DNA from 4 places in the Cytobacillus sp. FSL K6-0129 genome. Region 1 is predicted to be linked to each of the others. Evidence: predicted binding sites of a transcription regulator. Region 1 holds the regulator's gene; each other region holds the start of a gene.
The links. Region 1 encodes LexA, which represses DNA repair genes until DNA is damaged. Its sites were predicted from a motif close to CGAACATATGTTCG; they were not measured.
Positions count from the first base shown of each region.

Region 2: MHI57_RS19145 (DUF6434 domain-containing protein) is a predicted target of LexA. The motif match lies at 1,915-1,928, and genes of this name have one in related genera.
Region 3: MHI57_RS16165 (YolD-like family protein) is a predicted target of LexA. The motif match lies at 1,523-1,536, and genes of this name have one in related genera.
Region 4: uvrB (excinuclease ABC subunit UvrB) is a predicted target of LexA. The motif match lies at 2,007-2,020, and genes of this name have one in related genera.

Region 1 is NZ_JBBOXM010000001.1:363,179-366,631, reverse strand. It holds gene MHI57_RS01820 (DUF896 domain-containing protein) at 1-93, opposite strand, end outside; gene MHI57_RS01815 (YneB family resolvase-like protein) at 558-1,223, opposite strand; gene yneA (cell division suppressor protein YneA) at 1,238-1,570, opposite strand; gene lexA (transcriptional repressor LexA) at 1,702-2,349, shown strand; gene MHI57_RS01800 (DUF4257 domain-containing protein) at 2,546-2,830, shown strand.
Region 2 is NZ_JBBOXM010000001.1:3,769,667-3,773,119, reverse strand. It holds gene MHI57_RS19160 (GNAT family N-acetyltransferase) at 1-464, opposite strand, end outside; gene MHI57_RS19155 (MazG-like family protein) at 702-1,022, opposite strand; gene MHI57_RS19150 (LOG family protein) at 1,113-1,694, shown strand; gene MHI57_RS19145 (DUF6434 domain-containing protein) at 1,963-2,532, shown strand; gene MHI57_RS19140 (IS1595 family transposase) at 2,533-3,453, opposite strand, start outside.
Region 3 is NZ_JBBOXM010000001.1:3,222,672-3,226,124, reverse strand. It holds gene MHI57_RS16185 (spore germination protein) at 1-328, opposite strand, end outside; partial or broken gene rpsI (30S ribosomal protein S9) at 660-725, opposite strand; gene MHI57_RS16175 (YolD-like family protein) at 1,011-1,271, opposite strand; gene MHI57_RS16170 (hypothetical protein) at 1,274-1,492, opposite strand; gene MHI57_RS16165 (YolD-like family protein) at 1,596-1,925, shown strand; gene MHI57_RS16160 (hypothetical protein) at 1,930-2,286, shown strand; gene MHI57_RS16155 (Panacea domain-containing protein) at 2,405-2,911, shown strand; gene MHI57_RS16150 (hypothetical protein) at 2,913-3,453, shown strand, end outside.
Region 4 is NZ_JBBOXM010000001.1:2,371,991-2,375,443, forward strand. It holds gene uvrB (excinuclease ABC subunit UvrB) at 1-1,897, opposite strand, end outside; gene MHI57_RS11905 (hypothetical protein) at 2,165-2,569, shown strand; gene MHI57_RS11910 (AI-2E family transporter) at 2,864-3,453, opposite strand, start outside.

The sequences.
Region 1 (3,453 bases):
AGATTGTTCCTTTGCTTCTGGTTCTGATAAACCTTCTGTTTTCGCTTTCTTAGCAAGCGAATTAATTCTCGCTAATTTTTCTTTTGAAATCATTGTGCTACACTCCTTCCCATCCAAAAAGTTCTTCATTCCATATGGAGAAGATACTTAATAGCCATATTACTAAATATGACTGCATTTTACAAGAAAGCAGTTTTACAATCATCTTTTGATTTTCATTTCAGACGCCAATAAGTTGGTATCGTCTTGCTTTATTATTAGGTATGGCAATGTAGCAGTGTTCTCAACTTAAAAATGTGAGACTATTAATATAGGGAGCGTATGTATGTAAATAAGGGGAATAAGGGAATAATACTTTCACTAACAACTAACGTTAAATGAAAAAACACGGATGAATCCTCGGAAACAAATAACCATTCACAGTTCACTTGTCTGAACCCACGAACGATTGTAGAATCTTTTAGTATGCCTTTATCTTGCTTGGTATCAGTACTAATATTTCTTAGTTTTTTAGTTGAGTTACAACTAATCAATCGACTTAACTTATTATGCCTATATCATGATGATTCATTATCCATCTGCTCTATATCATCTATATATTCATTATACCTACGGTTTACTGTCGCTTTAGATATTTTATAACCAAAGCCTCTTAACGTTGCAGCAATTTCTGCAAAAGTAAGGTTATTTTGTCTCAATTTTACTATTTCTTCTATTGGTACCTCTATTCGTTCTCTTCCGTTTATATTTCCTTGGTTTTTTAAATTTTTTTCAGGTCGAAAGCCTTTTTGAACAGCTTTTTGCATCCCTCTTTTTATTTTTACATTATGTAGTTTTCTTTGATACTCTTCAACCATGCTAACAATTTGTAATACCATAGAATCAGAATCTGAAAGTTGCAATTCTCCATTATGGGCAATTGTATAAATCTTCCCATTTTCTTTAAGTATACAATGTAAGATGGCAATTTTAGCATTTCCTCTTCCAATCCTGGTTTCATCTTGAATAAGAACAGCCTCTGCTTGATTTTGTTTAAGTAACTCCAATAATTGCAACACACCAATTCTTTCTAAATCATAGCCACTTGCTTTCTCACGTATGACTTCAACTACATTCATATCCTTCATTCTCGCTAAATGTAAAAGTTCTTCTTCTTGTCTAGCAAGAGACGTTTCCTGGGTATCCTTCGTCGTACTCACCCTGCAATATATAATTACATTCATTCTCTTTCATTCCTTTAGTCTTCTAATATCACACTAGCTAAATTTGTTTCAGATATTATTTCACCATTTGTAATGGGAAGATATACCGTATCACCAGGATGTATTTTACCTAAATGTATATGATTAAATTCTTCTACCCAAGCAACAAAGTCTTTAGAAGACATATTATGGGCATCTTTAAACTCCTCCGCTATTTTCCATAAAGAATCTCCTTGTTTTACTTCAACTTTTACATATTCCTCCTGATTTGCATTACCAGTGTTCAAAAATAATAAGAAAACCATACCGAAACTAAAAGCGATAAGAATAATAGCATAACTATAAGAATTCCACAATTGTTTTATCATTAATTGCCACCCCTGAATAGAATATATGTTCGATTTAATAATTTTAGTATAATGCGAACATTTGTTTCTGTCAATAAGAAAATTCGAACTTATGTTTGTATCTATTTACTACTGATGGTATAATAATCTTAATGAAATTGACGAAGGTGCGTGATAGCGTGAAATTATCTAAGAGGCAGCAAGATATATTGAATTTTATAAAAGATGAAGTAAAACAAAAAGGTTATCCACCTTCCGTTAGGGAAATAGGTGAAGCTGTTGGACTTGCTTCAAGTTCAACCGTACATGGCCATCTAGCCAGACTAGAGAGTAAAGGTCTTATTCGTCGAGATCCGACAAAACCCCGTGCCATTGAGGTATTAAATCTAGAAGAGAGCAACCCAATACCTAAAGTGCAAACGGTGAACGTACCTATTATCGGTAAGGTTACTGCTGGTCACCCCATTACTGCGATTGAGAATGTTGAGGAATATTTCCCTTTACCTGAAAGAATGGCTCCGAGTGATGAAAATATCTTCATGCTTGAAATTATGGGAGAAAGTATGATTGAAGCTGGCATATTAGATGGTGATTATGTCATAGTCAAGCAGCAACAAACAGCAAATAATGGAGAAATCGTGGTTGCTATGACAGAAGATGATGAGGCCACCGTTAAGCGATTCTTTAAAGAGAAGAACTTTATCCGCTTGCAACCAGAAAACCCTACTATGGAGCCGATTATCTTGCACAATGTATCTATTTTAGGCAAAGTTATTGGTGTTTATCGTCAAATACATTAAAAAAGAGTGTCATTATTGACACTCCTTTTTAATAGTTTGCAATTATCTTTATATGTTACTCATACAATTATAAAATTTGAAAAATTCAGTAAAATAGAATCATTACATCGAGACAAAAATATATTATAATGAAATTTACACCAAGAATCAACCTAAGGTCGCAAAAAAATCTCGGCTTTAGGAGTGTGAAGGAAAAATGTTAATGAACATTCTCTTCGCTGCGTTGATTGGTGGAATTGTCGGTGTTGCAGGACATTTGCAGAGATTAGGCAAACTAGTCAAGCCACGGATGACGAAAAAATTCATTTATTTAGGGTTCTTAGAAGACATCTTACTAGGAGGACTGGCGGCCGTATTTGTCATTGTGACAACAACACCGGATTCCCCCACTGCTGTTTTCATCATCTCTCTCGTATCTGGTATGGGAGGTGAGGGTATCTTAAAATTATTAGATACCCTAAAAGTAAAAGATCAAGAATAAAATTTTATTCCGTTCTTATGAACGGTTTTTTGTTGTATATAACAAGAACAAATTTTATTTAGACAACTTCGCTTTTTACCTACTATTCTAGCGCTAGAAATACCCGCTTAAACAGTTCTATTTCACCTTTATGGAAGGGACATAACACATTTTCGTTTAACGTTTTGTGTTGCTTCTTAAATTGTAATATGTATGTCTTACACAGCCCATAGAACCACTCTCCTGAAGTACTGTTCATCCATTCAATACGAGCTAATGTTTTTAAATTTGATACCTACTACTTGACATGATGTTTTATGGGTAAATAAATATTAAAGCATTTTTCATGAAAACAAATAGCTAGGATGATTAAATGCCAATTATTCAATTGATTGGTAACTTGAACGACCTACTTCATCATACATACACCTTAAATTCAGTTCATAAATGAATCAATTGCCCCCCTTGATTTTACATACCCAATAACCCACAAGTACTAAATCGCTTAAAGTAACTATTTCTCATTGATTTCGACTATCCGCATCATTACTTATATTTTTTCTTCCTATTATTAATAAATAAATCTGTAGACAAACTCATTTAAGGAGTTTATCTACAGTCTGAAGCAGCCGTTAAAACGGTAT
Region 2 (3,453 bases), 3.4 Mb from region 1:
ATTTTAACGGTATTAAATATATGATTGAAAAAAGTTTCTTGAAATTCTTCAAGAAAGGTAAACCCATTATTCTTATAAAACATTTCTGCCTGCTCATTACCTTTTTCAACATATACGACTAATTCATCACCTTCTTGTAACTGGTTTATTACTTTTTTTAATAAAGCTTTGCCCATTCCTTTTTGCTGAAAATCAGGTAAAAGATAAATTGCAGAAAGATCATTCTCTCTCTCACTTCTATAAAGATTAGCAAATCCAACAAGCTCATTGTCAGTTTCTAAAACAAAGAAAAACGTAATTTTTAATTTATGATATAGCTGTTCCGTTGAATAATATTCATTTAAATACGCTTCTTGAACAGAAACAGGAAGGAGATTTTCATATGTTTTTGCCCAAGATTTTTTAGCAATTTGTTGAATTGCAGTAATATCTTCTATTTTTGCTAATCTAATATTTACACTCAACAGCAATTCACCACTCACTTCAAAAATTTAAGATTAACCTTATTTTCTATAAATTGCACAATGAATTGAATTCTTCTTTAAAATAAAAAATCCTTTTCCAACTAAACTGCCCCGATAGTACAAAAAAAAATGCAATACCCCTAAATAAGTATTGCAACCAGTAGTTTATGTCTCCAATAAAAATTGGGAAATGGGATTTTTTCGTTACCTCTGAAAAGTGAACGTTAGTTGTTTATCCTATTGATTAGAATAACGTTGTGACAGCTTTTTTTTATGTGACTGAAACACTTCTTCTAGGGGAATATTATACTTGTTAGCAATCAATATTAAATTACCTAATACATCTCCTAATTCTTCAGTTAACTCTTGTTTATTTTCCTCAAAAGAGCCCTTAACTTCATCAGGCCTATCCCTACCTATTTCAAGAGCTCTTATCGCTCGTGCAACTTCGCCAGTTTCTTCAGCTAAAAAACCAATTCGAATAAAAATGTCTAACTCAGACCAGCCTCTACTTTCATAATAATCCTTTACCCATTGTTGAAATTCTGTGACATTCATTATATCTAACCTCCATTCCATATTTTAAGTTTAACAAAAAAACAAAAATTTTGTATAATCTTTAATGGCGTTTATTTAGGAGGCGATATAATGAAAAGGTTAGCTGTATTTTGTGGATCAAGTAATGGAGCATCTGGAGTTTATATAGAAGGTGCAAAAAAACTTGGTAAAGAACTAGCTAAACGAAATATTGCACTTGTTTATGGTGGAGCGAGTGTTGGTGTTATGGGTGCTGTTGCAGATTCAGTTTTAAAAGAAGGAGGATATGTAATTGGTGTTATGCCAAGGTTTCTAGAGAATAGAGAGATATCCCATAAGAACTTGTCAGAGCTAATCATCGTAGATTCGATGCATGAAAGAAAAGCTAAAATGGCAGATCTAGCAGATGGATTTATCGTTTTACCTGGTGGGCCAGGGACATTAGAAGAGTTCTTTGAGATTTTTACGTGGGCTCAATTAGGACTTCATAATAAACCATGTGGTCTTCTAAATATAAATCATTATTATGACCCTCTTATCGCGTTATTTAATCATATGTCAGAAGAGCAGTTTTTACACGAAAAGTACCGTAATATGGCATTAGTTGATAATGAACCGAAAGGGATACTAGATAAATTCAATTCATATGAACCACCAACTGTAAAAACTTACATTACTGAAAAACAAACCTAATAATAAAAAACAGACCAAGTCACTGCCTTTGGTCTGTTTTCCTATTCAAAGTGCATTGCAAAAGTTGAATTGCTTAAAAGAGTACAAAGCCCGCAGTATTCCTTCTTTAACTAACCTACCCCAGTAGTTAAAAAAGCCCTTCTCAAATGAGAGGGGCTCTTAAATTAAGGCTGTTTTCGTAAACTTTGTTGTTTTTGCTTATGATTATTTTTGATTAACAGGAACAATTGTTCTATAATAGAAATAAGTGAATATTGAGGTGTAGAATATGAGACCAAATCTAACAAAAGATATTAGTGTAGATAGTTTTAAAGATTTCTATTGGTTGAAGGAAGAATTACAATCTTTTTGCAGAGAAAATGGAATAAGTGCTTCTGGTTCAAAAATAGAGATTTCCGATAGAATTGAAACATTTCTTCGAACAGGAGAGATAAAAAAGCCAATTAGAAAATCAAAGGTGAATAGTAAGTCAGAACCACAGGTCGATTTAAGTCTTGATACAGTCATTTCGAAAAACCATCGTTGTAGTCAAAATGTAAGAGCCTTTTTCAAGACAGTTATCCCTAATTTTCATTTTTCTACCTATATCCAAAACTATTTTAAAACTAACATTGGAAAAACGTATCGAGATGTTGTAGATGCTTGGTATAAAGAAGAAGAACGAAAGAAAAACCCATTGTACAAGAAAAAAATCGCTCCTCAATTTGAATACAATCAATTTATTCGTGATTTTTTTGCCGACTCTAATAATCAAGGAAAAAGTCGTGAGGAAGCGATTGAAGCGTGGAACAACATCAAAAAACTCCCTGGAAGCAATAAATATACGTCTAATAATTAGTTAAGCACATCTCAACATTTCTATTGTGGTGTGACTTGATTTTCGACAGGCAGAAACAAGCATTTGTTTGACTCGTTCATCAAATGCTATTTGTTTGCCTATTTCAAGCCAACGAAACCAGTTGAGGTAATTATCTAAGTATTTGGTTGCCACCCCTTGAAAACGTTCCATCCAACCTTTCAAACGATTATGAGAGTTATTGACGTGTTGAATATGGTATATGCCTTTTTTCACCCGTTGTTTTTGGCTTTCATTAACTGTTTCGTGTTGTAATCCTTTTAGTTTGGCGAATTTCTTGTAGTTAGTTGCTGTATCTGTACATAACAAAGCAGACGGGTGAATATACTCACCTATCACAGTATCAATTTCTTCTGCCTTTACACGACCTGTTCCTGCTTTCCGAGCAATCATATTACCATTTCGGTCTTGTGCCACGACAACTGCTATTTTAAGATTAGAAATCCCTCTTTTCTTGTCCTTTTCTCCACGTTTCTTGGCTTTTCTATGGGTAATTTCACGACCCTTCATAGACTCTCGAAAGAAGGTCTCGTCACTTTCAACGATACCTTGCAGTTGATTAAAACCAAGACTTCCTAATGCGTTCAGGATTTTATGTCTCCAATAGAATGCAGTTGATATATGAATTTTTAAGCGTTCAGCGATTTTCGGTAGGGTGTAACCTTCGACCATTAGTTCAATGTATTTTATCCACTTTTCAGGGTAGCGAGAGCCTGAAAATGGTGTATTCGTCATATCGTTGAAGGACTTTCCGCAATCATTACACAGATAGCGTTGTCTTGAACGATATTTACCGTTTCTTTTTACAGATGTACTTCCACAATGAACGCACCCTAAACCAGAAGCAAATCGGGCTTCACGAATGCTTTTGAGTAGTTTATTAATCTTATCTGGTTCGTCTGG
Region 3 (3,453 bases), 2.9 Mb from region 1:
TTTCAAATAAAATTGTAGTTTTACCATTAACAACGGCATCTGTTATTTCATTATGTTTTGTACACATATTGATATTTGTTGATTCAATTACTTCAGTAATATAATTTATTATTTGTTTTTTGTCAGAAGTTTTTGTATTAAGTAATGGCTTCAACACAAAATCCTGTATTATGTCTGAGTCAATAATACCATCAATATAAATCATCGCAGCATATTCTTTCTTTTCTAAACCTAACTTAAACCTTTTCACAACTAAATCTGATGTATTATTAAATAATTCCTTAATATGCCGGATATTATCATCAAGATTTCTTTCTATATTTCCCACTTCTTTTCTCACCTCCAGATAAAGTATCTAGACCTATTATGTGAGCAGCTTATTTTATTTATTCTTGTACAATAGTTTAAAAGTATATTGGCATTAACAATCGAATACAAGTTAAAATTTCTCTCCTTCACCTGACGCAAGCATTAAAAAAGTACAAGTTAGTTTGGGTCATAAAAATACATTCAAACAACAATGGATGTATTTACTCATGCCTCAAAAAACCGCTGAATACTCCCCAAATACATGGGAATAAATTAGGTCAAAACTTATTTTTCGCATCAAAAAAAGACCCTTGAACAAAACTGTTCGAGGGTCTTGAAACGTTGGTATATTAACGTTTTGAGAACTGAGGTGCACGACGAGCGCCTTTAAGACCGTATTTTTTACGTTCTTTCATATCATACCTGCACTCAAATATAGCTATCCTCATAAAACTATTATATATAGAAGAAACTCGAAAAAAAGATATATCCAGCTATACAAAAAGATATTTAAAAGTTGGTCAAAAGTAGGTCAATTTTATATTGCACTACCAACCTCTTTCAAAACTTTCAACAACATCGGCATAATTTGTATAAGCACATACCCGAGTGCTCCATTCTAAATTCTAGTCCATTCCCTTACACTTTTAATAAACATGCAAAAAGTGTGTGATATACTTTTCAAACAAAAAAGCGCCCTCCTATTGAGGTGCGCTCTGTATCGATAATATATCTATAAATTTCACCCTAATCGTTTCATAACTACTTTCAATATGTATTAATTGAGATTGTCCATCAAGCTTAACGATTTTTCCTTGTATAGGATCTTTTTGCCACAACAATATTAAAACTTCCTTTTTCTCCCTATGTGCCTCAACTACTGCATTTCCCAGCTCTTCTAATTCAAATTCATCCCTTGAAGGTCGTTGAGGTTTTGATTTCTTCGGCATTTTCACTCCCATGATCAAGCTCCTCTCTTTACTTTGCTGACTGGACCAATCGATAAGATGTTACTCACCTTAAAAGTGCGCTGCTGTCGCTTGGTAAAACAATATGCACGAAAGTAATCTTCGTAAACGGACAAAATTTTAATTCTTCTCTGGCTGATATCTCCCTTGTTATCCAGATAAATCATTTCTAATTCCTTTTTATTGTTAACTCCTCTAATAAGTAAACCTTTCATCGATTAGCCCTCCCTTACCATTATTTTATACGAACTTTTGTTCGATTTCAATTGAATTAAGAACAAAAGTTCGCATATAATATTAAAAAAGGAGATGTAGTTTATGATTCGAGACCGTGGAAAAATGAAATGGCAAGGGTTCTTTATGAGCGAACACACCGAATTACTTAAGCAGATACCCGCCGAATATGAAAAAGTGAAAAAGCCAGAGTTAGATGAGCAAGAACTTCAAGAAATACAGATAATAACGATGGAATCATTAAACTACACCCTTACAATCAAAATGACCATTTGGGTTGATGGGTCCACAAAAACCTTTGAGGGCATTGTCGATAAAATCGATCATATTAATATGAACATTCACTTGGAAACGAACGATTTAAAAATCTTAAAATTCCACATTGATGAAGTGATATCTGTCGAAAGGGTTTAAGAACATGACTAGGATTAATGAAGCTGATCGTGATGTGCTAGAGCAAGCAATATACTTGCCGATGATTATTATCATTCTTGAAAGAGATTTAAAGATCATTGAAAAGTCGCCGTTTAAGATTAAACAGCCTTATATTACCTTGATGGAAAATACAATAAAGAAGGTACAGCGTGATCTGAAAGAAGTTAAAGATATGATGAGAAAAGGGAATATGAGAGTGAATCAGATTGGACATGATGAGTCGTTTACCATGTATGAGTTTCATTACAAAGGTTATGATGAGCATCATAATTATTTTAATCCGAGGATTAGGAATAAATGTGAGGAATTATTGGATTTTTATTTAAACATAAGACACTAATAGTCAAAATAAAGGTTTTAATTCCTTTTTATGGATAGAAATATTAGTAAAAAGAATGTATTATAATAATATAGATGTATATGTATATCTGAAAATTCAAAAAATAGGAGGGGTGTTAGTGACTGTTTATCGTGCATTAGACGTTGCAGACTACATTGTTCACTATTGTATTGAGACCGGTAAAAATATATCCCATTTGAAGTTACAGAAAATCTTGTATTTTCTCGAAGCGCATTATCTTGTTAATGACTCCACTTTATTTACTGATGATATCTCTAAATGGCGATTGGGCCCTGTTGTTGAAAGTGTATATCATGAATATAAAGAATTTGGTTCAAATAATATAAAATACATTCCAAACAGGATTAGTATTGATGATACAGGTAAGGTAAGTGTTAGCTCTTTTAATGTAGATATTATCGATGAACATGACAAAAATGTTATTAACACTATTGTTGATAAATATAGTAGTATCGGTCCTTTTATTTTAGTTAATGCAACTCATGAACATACACCATGGAAAGAGGATGAACCTAATATAAATAATGGCGTAAAAGGGTTATATTACAATAAAACAGAACTAAGGGACTTTTTCATAAAGCACCCTAATTCGTTTGAGGTGTAATATGCAAGAGGTTAACTTCGAAGATCAATTACTCGAGCTATCGACTAACTTTTCGTTTGAATATTCAAAAAACGAAGAGGTATTTGATAAACTCGAGTGTTTTTATACTAAGAATGAAAGACATGAGTATTCAATAATTAGTCAAATCGTGTTTAGCCTTGAAGATGAAAGAAATGAAACACTTGCCTATAATGTTTTAGGCGTAATATACATATCTGATGCTAACAGCTCTAAGCATATTAAAAATTTCCACAAATTAAATGATCATATCAACCTTTGTATAAATCAAAAGAACTATATAAGTTCGCATCTTGATAATGTTAAACGGGATTATACTGAATCACTAGGAAGCCTTACACAACATATCCAACAAGCATCTTCTTCTATTGAAAATATTGAGAAAAGTAACGATTTACACGAAGAAAAATTTTCCGAATTAGAAAAAAAATCAAAGAAGTTGACTACAGATTTCGTAACAATACTTGGTATTTTTAGCGCTATTATGTTATCAGCATTTGGTGGATTAGACATTTTGAGGAATA
Region 4 (3,453 bases), 2.0 Mb from region 1:
TCTCTTTCTCCATATCTGCTATTAATTTTTGACGTTCTTTTTTATTTAATTGACTTAATTTATCAGCACTATTATACTCCTCTGGCGTTTCCGCTGCTTGTGTCGCTCTAATCACATCACGAATTTCTTTTTGTATCGTCTGTGGCGTGATACCGTGTTCTGTGTTGTAATCTTCTTGAATGCTACGGCGGCGTTTTGTTTCACTTATAGCTTTTGTCATGGAGTCTGTCATTCGGTCAGCATACATTATAACTTGACCATTTGCATTACGAGCAGCACGCCCAATCGTTTGGATAAGTGAACGTTCTGAACGTAAAAATCCTTCTTTGTCGGCATCAAGAATCGCTACGAGTGAAACTTCTGGAATATCAAGCCCTTCTCGCAACAAATTAATACCTATTAACACATCATAGGTACCCATACGAAGCTCCCTAATAATCTCGATTCTCTCAAGGGTTTTCACTTCGGAATGTAGGTATTGAACCTTCATACCAATTTCCTTTAAATAATCCGTTAAATCCTCAGACATTTTTTTCGTTAAAGTGGTAATGAGTACACGTTCATTTTTCTCAATTCTATCATTAATTTCACCAATTAAATCATCAATCTGTCCCTCTATCGGTCGGACATCAATAATAGGATCTAACAATCCAGTAGGTCTAATGATTTGTTCAATCATTTCAGGTGTTTGTTCTAATTCATACGGACCAGGAGTCGCAGAAACATAAACAATCTGGCTAATATGATCTTCAAACTCAGAAAAAGTAAGAGGACGGTTATCCATTGCAGAAGGAAGACGAAAACCATGTTCTACTAATACATTCTTACGGGCTTGGTCACCATTATACATCCCTCTTATTTGCGGCAATGTCACATGAGATTCATCAATAACAAGTAAGAAGTCCTTTGGGAAGTAATCAAGTAAAGTATAAGGAGTCGAACCAGCTGGACGAAGAGTTAAATGACGGGAGTAGTTTTCAATCCCTGAACAAAAACCCATCTCTCTCATCATTTCTAGATCATATCGCGTTCTTTGTTCTAGGCGTTGTGCCTGTAATAAATGGCCTTCTTCATGTAAGGTAGCCAGCCTTTCTTCTAATTCTTTTTCAATATTTTCGATGGCTACACGCATTTTCTCTTCTCTGGTAACGAAGTGAGATGCCGGGAAAATGGCTACATGATCACGATCACCTAAAATTTCACCGGTCAAAGCATCGACTTCACGAATCCGATCTATTTCATCTCCAAAAAACTCCACACGTAAACAATGCTCGTCTCTCGAAGCAGGGAATATCTCTACGACATCACCGCGTACACGAAATGTCCCACGTATAAAGTTCATATCATTGCGCTCATATTGTATGTCGACTAGCTTCCTTAATAATTGATTTCGCTCTATTTCCATTCCCGTCCTTAAACTTAAGACAAGCTCTCTATATTCCTCAGGAGATCCCAAACCATAGATGCAAGAAACACTGGCGATGATGATAACATCATTTCTTTCAAATAATGAGGAGGTAGCTGAATGGCGGAGCTTATCTATTTCATCATTAATACTCGCATCTTTCTCAATAAATGTGTCAGTGGATGGTACATATGCTTCTGGTTGATAGTAGTCATAGTAACTAACAAAATACTCTACCGCATTATTGGGAAAGAACTCTTTAAATTCACTATATAATTGACCTGCTAACGTCTTATTATGCGCAATTACTAACGTTGGTTTATTCACTTCTTTAATGACGTTAGAAACAGTGAACGTTTTCCCGGTTCCAGTTGCACCTAGTAATGTCTGATGCTTTTTCCCCTCTTGAATCCCATTTACAAGCTCTTTAATAGCTGCAGGTTGATCACCTTGTGGGGAATATTTTGAAACTAACTCAAATGTTTGATCCAAATCAGAAACCTCCTCTATGTAAAAAGTAAAGCGTGTCTAATCATTATTGCATTCCGATTTTCTATATCCTCATTCTACCACAAATCCTCTTATCTAAACCACAAAAAAGCGAACAAATATTCGATACCTATTCGACAAAGAGATGAAAAGAAGGTTAGGATTAAAATAAACGGGTATGAAGGTACAAATTAACTTTTCATTTATTTTGAAACTTTATTCTATATAAAATCGTCTTTTGTTATATGGCGAAATAGACGAGGTGATTTTTTGTTTGGTTTTATTTTTGCATTTGCGTGGCTAGCCGTTTTTATTTATGCCCTAAAAACCATTAAAGATTATATAAACAGTAATGACGAGGAAAAAGCATATGAAAAAGACTTCGTCATTAAAATTGTTGGTGCTGTATGCCTTTCGGGGCTTTTTGTTATAGCAGAAATACTTCGTGTCACAAACTTGGGCTTCGTTGATATGAAATGGCTCTTTCTCATTACATTTCTACTGCTTTTCGTTGTCAGTTACGTCTTTTTCACCTACAGGATACTCTTTTCTAAAAACACCTTTAACCGTAAAAAAGGAGATTATACTTTTAGTTATAAATATCGAAAATGGCTTATCCCTGTCTTTTTTCTATTCCCAATAGGTGTATTTAGTATTTGGATTTGGGTTAGCTAAATGAAATTTCCTTCTACATAAATGAGTTATAGAATTAGTCCATTGTTGGGGGCATCTAGTAAATTTGAATAGATAAACAGGTTTAATTGAACACATACAATGATTGAATCAAGGAGTTATACAAGTCAATTACACCTACCCACTAAAACCCTTCTTATTAATCAACAACACGCACGTCAGCTCATATTTCTCATTCTAATTAGTTAACCTTTCTTTTTATTAAAAACTTATAAACTAAACGCTTTTCCCTAAGAAAAGTAGAACCCCATCTCACTTTGATGGGGTTCTACTCATTTATATATCTGCTGGATGCGGACCTTTTTCTGCTTCCATCTCTTTTGCCATTTTCCTTGCTTTTATAAATTGAACACCGCTTAATACAATGGTTTTCCCAACGGCGTATGTTGGTACAGCAAGTAACATGCCTAATATACCAGCTAAGTTTCCTGCTACCAATAAGATAATAATGATTGTTGCTGGATGGGTATTTAATGTTTTCCCTAAAATTAATGGTGAAATTAAATTACCTTCTAATTGTTGTGCGGCGACGATGACTATTATTGCTAAAATCGCCATCGTAGGTGATTCAAATAGCCCAACTATAACCGCCGGTGCACCACCAATAAATGGTCCAACATAAGGAATAATATTCGTTACTGAAATAATTAATGCCAAAACAATTGCGTATGGTAGGTCAATAATTAAGAAACCGATAAAAGACGCTGTCCCGACGAATAATGCGACCGTAATCTGACCTTGAATATAGGAAGAAAGAGTTTTACCTGTTTCTTTTAATGTATCAATTGCTTCAGCACGATAACTTTTGGGAACAAATTTCCCTAGTGCAGGTGGGAACTTCTCCCCGTCTTTTAACATAAAGAATA